DNA from 2 places in the Streptomyces sp. NPDC101118 genome. Region 2 is predicted to be linked to the other one. Evidence: riboswitches for the same ligand, from Rfam matches in the RefSeq annotation. Region 2 holds a riboswitch; the other holds the start of a gene.
The links. Region 2 has a riboswitch for cobalamin ahead of ACIQUQ_RS08670 (cobalamin biosynthesis protein). Riboswitches for the same ligand answer to the same signal wherever they lie in the genome.
Positions count from the first base shown of each region.

Region 1 (3,643 bases), on a different contig from region 2:
GCTTCTTCCTCGCCCAGCCGGGCTCCGCGGGCACCGAACTGGTCGCCATCGCCTCGTACGGCCTGCCCGACGACCCGGCCGACGGCCCCCGGCGCTTCCTGCCGGGCCAGTCGCTGGTCGGACAGGCCGCGCTCGACCGCAGACCGCTCGTCGTGGACGACGTACCGCCCGGTTACGCCACGGTCGCCTCCGGCACCGGGGCCATCGACCCGACCACCCTCATCGTGCTGCCCATCGTGGCCGAGGACCAGGTGCTGGGCGCGCTGGAACTGGCCGCGCTGCGGCCCTGGAGCCCCGTGCACCGGGACTTCCTGGAGCAGTTCGCCGAGCTGGCCGCGGTCAACGTCGGCTCCCTGATCGCCAACGCGCGCACCGACGAGCTCCTCGACCGCTCCCAGCGCCTCACCGTCGAACTGCGCGCCCGGTCCCAGGAACTCCAGGTCCGGCAGGGCGAACTCCAGCGCAGCAACGCCGAACTGAAGGAGAAGGCGGCCCTGCTGGCCGACCGCAACCGCGACATCGAGCGCAAGAACCTGGAGATCGAGCAGGCCCGCCAGGAGCTGGAGGAACGCGCCCAGCAGCTGTCCCGCACCTCGATGTACAAGTCGGAGTTCCTGGCCAACATGAGCCACGAACTGCGCACCCCGCTCAACAGCCTGCTGATCCTGGCCCAGTTGCTCGCCCAGAACCCCGACGGCAACCTCACGGAGAAGCAGGTCGACTACGCCACGGTGATCCACTCCGCCGGCTCCGACCTGCTCCAGCTGATCAACGACATCCTGGACCTGTCGAAGGTCGAGGCCGGCAAGATGGACGTGCACCCCGAGCCGGTCTCGCTGCGCCGCCTGCTCGACTACGTGGACGCCACCTTCCGCCCGGTGGCCGACGAACGCGGCCTCGACTTCCGCGTCTCGGCCGCGACCGACGTCGCCGACGAACTGGTCACGGACGAGTCCCGGGTCCGCCAGGTGCTGCGCAACCTGGTCTCCAACGCCCTCAAGTTCACCGAGACCGGCGGCGTCGAACTCGGCGTCGAGGTCCCGGACCCCGACCTGGTCCCGACGGAGCTGCGCGGCGCGGGCCCCCTGCTCGCGTTCACGGTCACCGACACCGGGATCGGCATCCCCCAGGACCGGCTCGACTCCGTCTTCGGCGCCTTCCAGCAGGGCGACGGCACCATCGCCCGGCACTACGGCGGCACCGGCCTGGGCCTCACCATCAGCCGCGAGGTGGCGGTGCTGCTCGGCGGCGTGATCACCGTGCGGAGCACCGAGGGCGAGGGCAGCAGGTTCGCCCTGTACCTGCCGGTGCGCATCGGCCGGGACGCCGCGGAGCGGGCTCCCGACGAGTCCGGGACGGCGGCCGAGGAGCTGGGCGAGGAGACCGGCACGGCGACCCTGGCGGGACGCACCGTGCTGGTCATCGACGACGACCCCCGCAACGTCTTCGCGCTCACCGAGATCCTGCGCGGTGCCGGGATGGAGGTGCTCAGCTCGGGCAACGGCGAGGCCGGCATCGAGCTGCTGATCGCCCACCGGGAGGTGGAACTCGTCGTGATGGACCTGATGATGGCCGGGCTCGACGGGTACGCCGCCACCCGCGCCATCCGCGCGATGCCCGAGTTCGCCACGGTGCCGGTCGTGGTGGTCACGGCCAAGGCCATGCCGGACGACCGGACCGAGGCCCTGGCCGCCGGGGCCACCGACTACGTCACCAAGCCGGTCGACCCGGAGCGGCTGCTGGCCGCCGTGCGGACCTGGCTGGCGGTGGACTGAGGGGCCCTACACCGCCGAGCCGAGCCTGAGGTTCCAGCGGCCCGCGCGGCCGCTGAGTTCCGTCGTCGTGCCGGGGCGGGCGTCCAGCCGCCAGAAGACCGCCGGCGGCAGGCCCAGGGCGTGCACGACGGCCGCGCGGACGAAGGCCTGCTCGGCCTCCACGCGGTGCGGGCCCGGAGCAAGTCCGGCCAGCCAGTCCCCGGCACGGGCGACCAGCTCCTCGACCGATTCGCCGCCGGGGGGCGCGTACGCAGGGTCGGTGAGCCAGCGGTGCACGGCGGCCGGGTCCTCGGCGGCCACCTCGTCCAGCGTGCGGCCGGCCCAGACCCCCGTACGAAGGCCGAACGGGCCTCCGGCGCCGAACCGCCCCCGCCCCGCGTCGCCGTCCAGGAGCGGGGTGACCAGGCGAACTCGTACCGATGGGGGGTTCATAAGCGGAGCATAAACGCGGTACGGTCTCGGACGACATGACGACGGTATGACGGAAGCACCGGTGAGAATCCGGCACGGTCGCGCCACTGTGAATCCCCTCCCACGGGCGGGGTGAGTCAGACCCGTAGCCGTCGTTGAGTGCACCACTGACCGGGACGCGTGTTCCCTCTGGAGGTACTGCCATGGCTCAGACCGCCGTGCCCGCGACGACCGAAGTCGCCCCCATCGCCCCCATCTCCCTGAAGACGCTGGCTCCTTGGGCCGTGTTCTTCGGCGTCGTGATGCTGGTCCTGCTCTACTTCGTCGGTGCCGAGCAGGGCGCCACCTCCGTCATGCAGGGCGAGACCATCCACGAGTGGCTGCACGACGGCCGCCACCTCCTCGGCTTCCCCTGCCACTGATCCAACGGCGAGGAACCGATCGTGAACTCTGTCTCCGTACGGGCCCTGCTGGTCCGCGGAATGCTGGCGGGGCTGGTCGCGGGCGTGCTCGCGATGCTGGTCTCGTACTTCCTCGGTGAGTCGAAGGTCGACGCGGCCATCGCCATCGAGGAGGCGGGCGCCCACGCGGCGGCCGCCGGCCACGCCCACGAGCACGCCGAGGAGGTCGTCAGCCGCGCCCTGCAGTCCACGGCCGGTCTGGCCACCGGCGTCGTGCTCTACGGCGTCGCGCTGGGCGGCATCGCGGCGCTTGTCTTCTGCTTCGTCCTGGGCCGCATCGGGCGGTTCGGGGCGCGGGCGACGGCCGCACTGGTGACGGCCGGGGCCTTCGTGGCCGTGACGCTCGTGCCGTTCTTCAAGTACCCCGCCAACCCCCCGGCCGTCGGCGACCCCGACACCGCCGGGAAGCGCACCGTGCTCTACCTGCTGATGATCGCGCTGAGCGTGCTGCTGTCGGCGGGTGCGGTGATCCTGGGACGCCGGCTGGCGCCCAGGCTCGGCAACTGGAACGCCTCCGTCGCCGCGGGCGTGTTCTTCGTCGCCGTGATCACCCTGGCGTACGCGTTCCTGCCCGCCGTGAACGAGGTGCCGGCGGACTTCCCGGCCACCCTGATCTGGCAGTTCAGGCTCGCCTCCCTGGCGATCCAGGCCACGCTGTGGGCCGCCTTCGGCGTGGCCTTCGGCATCCTCGCGGAGCGGGTGCTGGAGCCCGCGCCGGCCGCGCCGGCGGGGAACACCGCCGGCAATTCCGCCGCAACTGCCGCCTGAGGAGCTGTTTCTGCCTTCTCAGGACTACTTCACACGCTGCCCCTTCGGGTACAACGGCCCTGTCACAAGGGCGAGTTATCCGGGGGGCGGCGCCGTGAACGAACCTGTCACGCGACAGCGGGTCTGGTACTGGTACGGCTGGACGGGCTCCGCGCCGTTCTGGCTGAACGCGTTATTGCTGGGGCTCGTGCCCTTCCTGCACGTGCTGCTGGTCCCGCAGATAGCGAT
Region 1 is NZ_JBIVZG010000004.1:331,294-334,936, forward strand. It holds gene ACIQUQ_RS10360 (HAMP domain-containing protein) at 1-1,775, shown strand, start outside; gene ACIQUQ_RS10365 (histidine phosphatase family protein) at 1,782-2,207, opposite strand; cobalamin riboswitch at 2,212-2,355, shown strand; gene ACIQUQ_RS10370 (CbtB-domain containing protein) at 2,390-2,608, shown strand; gene ACIQUQ_RS10375 (CbtA family protein) at 2,630-3,415, shown strand; gene ACIQUQ_RS10380 (hypothetical protein) at 3,603-3,643, shown strand, end outside.
Region 1: another riboswitch for cobalamin. It lies ahead of ACIQUQ_RS10370 (CbtB-domain containing protein); the one in region 2 lies ahead of ACIQUQ_RS08670 (cobalamin biosynthesis protein).

Region 2 (3,643 bases):
CGGCGGCCAGCGCGTCCACGTCCGTGAAGTTCGACATCAGCGGCACCGCGCACACCGCGACCCGCAGCACGTCCTCGCCGACCGGCGGCGCCACCACCGACTCGCGGACCGCGCCGCGCAGCGAGACGCGCAGCCCGTCCTCCTCGTCGATGCCCAGCCCGTGCCGGAACGGCAGCACGCCGTACGTCGCGCGGCCGGTGAGCCCGCGCAGCATCTCCAGGCCGGGCTCCAGCAGCGAGACGTCGCCCCGGAACTTGTTGACCAGGTAGCCGGCCACCAGCTCCTGGTCCTCGGCGCTGAGCAGGGCGGTGGTGCCGAAGAAGGACGCGAACACCCCGCCCCGGTCGATGTCGCCGACCACGACCACCGGGAACCGGGCCGCCCGGGCGATGCCCATGTTCACGATGTCGGTGCGCCGCAGGTTGATCTCGGCCGGGCTGCCGGCCCCCTCGCAGATCACGGCGTCATACGTGCCCCGCAGCTGCTCCAGGCAGTCCGTCACCACACCGAGCAACTGCTCCTGACGGCCGCCGTGGTAGCCGCGGGCGCTCATCTCGCCCACCGGCCGGCCCAGCAGCACCACCTGGCTGGAGCGGTCGCTGCCGGGCTTGAGGAGCACCGGGTTCATCAGCGCGGTCGGCTCCACCCGGGCCGCCTGGGCCTGCATGGCCTGGGCGCGGCCGATCTCGGCGCCCTCGCGCGTGACGAAGGAGTTGAGGGACATGTTCTGCGCCTTGAAGGGCGCGACCTTCACGCCCTGCCGGGCGAGCCAGCGGCAGATGCCGGCGGTGACGACGCTCTTCCCCGCGTCCGAGGTGGTGCCGGCGACCAGCAGACCGCCGCCGAGCCGTGCCGAGGAGCCGCTCATGCCCTGCCTTCCTTGTGGGTGCGCGCGATGCGCGCCGCGAGGGTCCGGCCGGCCACGCAGGCGCCCAGCGCCAGCCACGTGACCCGCCGGGAGAGCCGTACCGCCCGTTCGATGTCCGGCACGGCGACCGGGCGGCCGGCCGCGCCGTTGAGCACCGGCCGGTGCTCGACGCGTCCGCCGTACGCGAGGGTGCCGCCCATCCGTACGCCGAGCGCCCCCGCGAAGGCGGACTCGACCGGTCCGGCGTTGGGGCTGGGGTGCTTGGCCGCGTCCTGCTGCCAGGCCCGGACCGCCCCCCGACGATCCGGGCCCGCCAGCACCGCCGCGGCGGCCGTGAGCCGCGCTCCCGGCCAGCCCGCGAGGTCGTCCAGCCGGGCCGAGGCCCAGCCGTAGCGGAGGTAACGGGGCGACTTGTGGCCCACCATGGCGTCCAGCGTGTTCACGGCGCGGAATGCGGCCAGTCCCGGGACGCCCGCGACCGCGCCCCAGACCAGGGCCCCGACCACGGCGTCCGAGGTGTTCTCGGCGACCGACTCCACGACCGCCCGCGCGATCTGCTGCTCGTCCAGGGAGTGCGGGTCGCGCCCGCACAGGTGGGGCAGGCGTTCGCGGGCCACGTCGGCATCGCCGGCGGCGAGCGCCCCGCCGATGGCCCGCGCCTCACGGGCCAGCGAGGTGCCGCCGACCACGGCCCAGGTGGCGGTGGCGGTCAGCGCGATACGGAGCGGGGCGGGCCTGGAGCGCACGGCGCGGGCGCCGAGCGCGCCCAGGGCCGCCGCACCACCGGCGCAGAGGAGTGTGTGGAGTGCGCCGCGGCCCCGGTGGTCGCGCCAGAGGGCGCGTTCCACGGCGGCGGCGGCGCGTCCGAAGGCGGCGACGGGGTGCCCGCGGCGCGGATCACCGAGGATCCGGTCGCCGATCAGGCCCGCCGCCGCGCCGTACGCGAACACGCGGTCGGCACGCATGGCAGGTATGTCCTCACTCAGGGTCCGCGCCCTGGTTCGACGTAAACCGGCGGTGAGAGTTCCTGGCTCCCGGGGCTGGTGTGCTCCCCGGTGACAGTGGCGGGACCGCGCCGGATTCGCACCGGACTTCCTCTCCTGCCGCCGTGATGGCTCGGGCAGTCCACCACGCACCGCGACAGCCCGTCAACTTGCCGTTGACCTGCCCTTAAGGGAACGCCCGGGGGAGTGCGGGCCACGACGGGGACAACGCGGCGGGACACGCAAAAGAACTCCCCCGCGGGTGTCCCGCGGGGGAGTTCGGGCCGTCAGGTCAGCTGACGATCAGGTAGATGCCGTACGCCACGGCCGCCGCGCAGAGCGCGAAGGAGGCGTACGCGCCCGTGCGGGCCAGGGTGGCGCTGCCGCCCCGCTCGGTGGCCGCCTCGTGCTTCGAGAGGCCGACGATGCCGAGGGTGAAGAGCGTCACCAGGAGCACGGTGGCCGACAGGCTCACGCCGAAGACGGAGCCGAGGGCTGCCCAGTCGATGTCCATACCGCTTGATCCTCTGTGGTCAGACCGCGGCGGCCGGGGCCGCCGGGGACTCGGGGTGCTGGGAGGGGGCCGGGATGGTGGCCTTGAGGTCCTCGTCCGCGACGGCGGCGGTGGTGCCGGCCGGCGGCGGGGTCACGGCCGCGATGGCGGTGGTGACCACACCGGGCTCCTCGGCGTCCACGTCGTTGACGTTGTTGTGGTCGACGACCTGGCGGCGCGAGATCAGCCAGATGGCGAGGCAGGAGCCGACGAGGAAGACCGCGACGGCGGCGACGCCCCAGTCGCCCTGGCGGGTGACCAGCTCGGCGCCGGCGCTGACCAGCGCGGCGGCCGGCAGGGTCAGGCCCCACGCGACGAACATGCGGGTGGCGGTGGACCAGCGGACCACGCCGCCCTTGCGGCCGAGGCCGGCACCCATGACCGCGCCGGAGCACGAGTGGGTGGTGGAGAGGGAGAAGCCCAGGTTGGAGGAGGCCAGGATGACGCTCGCGGCCGAGGTCTGGGCGGCGAAGCCCTGCTGCGGCTGGAGGTCGGTCAGGCCCTTGCCCATGGTGCGGATGATGCGCCAGCCGCCGAGGTAGGTGCCGAGGGCGATGGCCATACCGGCGGAGACGATGACCCAGACCGGCGGGTTCGCGTCGGGCGCGATGGCGCCGCCGGCGATCAGGGCCAGGGTGATGATGCCCATCGTCTTCTGCGCGTCGTTGGTGCCGTGCGCCAGGGAGACCAGGCCCGCGGAGGCGATCTGCCCGGCGCGGTAGCCCTTGGCGGAGGTCTTCTCGCCGACCTTGTTGCCCAGCTTGTACGTGACCTTGGTGGCCAGCATCGCGGCCACGCCGGCCACGATCGGGGCGGCGACGGCGGGGATGAGGACCTTGGTGACGACGACGCCGCCGTTGACGGCGCCGATGCCCGCGGAGGCGACCGCGGCACCGATCAGACCACCCATCAGGGCGTGGGAGGAGCTGGACGGCAGTCCGACCAGCCAGGTCAGCAGGTTCCAGAGGATCGCGCCGACCAGGGCGGCGAAGATCACTTCAGGCTGGATGCCCTCCTCGTTGACCAGGCCCTTGGAGATCGTCTTGGCGACCTCCACGGACATGAACGCGCCGACGAGGTTGAGCACGGCGGACATGGCCACCGCCGTCTTGGGCTTGAGAGCGCCAGTCGAGATGGTGGTGGCCATCGCGTTGGCGGTGTCGTGGAAACCGTTCGTGAAGTCGAAGACGAGAGCGGTAACGATCACGATCCCGAGGAGAAGCGTTATGTGCTCCATTT
Region 2 is NZ_JBIVZG010000003.1:613,134-616,776, forward strand. It holds gene ACIQUQ_RS08665 (cobyric acid synthase) at 1-868, opposite strand, end outside; gene ACIQUQ_RS08670 (cobalamin biosynthesis protein) at 865-1,833, opposite strand; cobalamin riboswitch at 1,869-2,014, opposite strand; gene ACIQUQ_RS08675 (hypothetical protein) at 2,144-2,365, opposite strand; gene ACIQUQ_RS08680 (anion permease) at 2,385-3,641, opposite strand.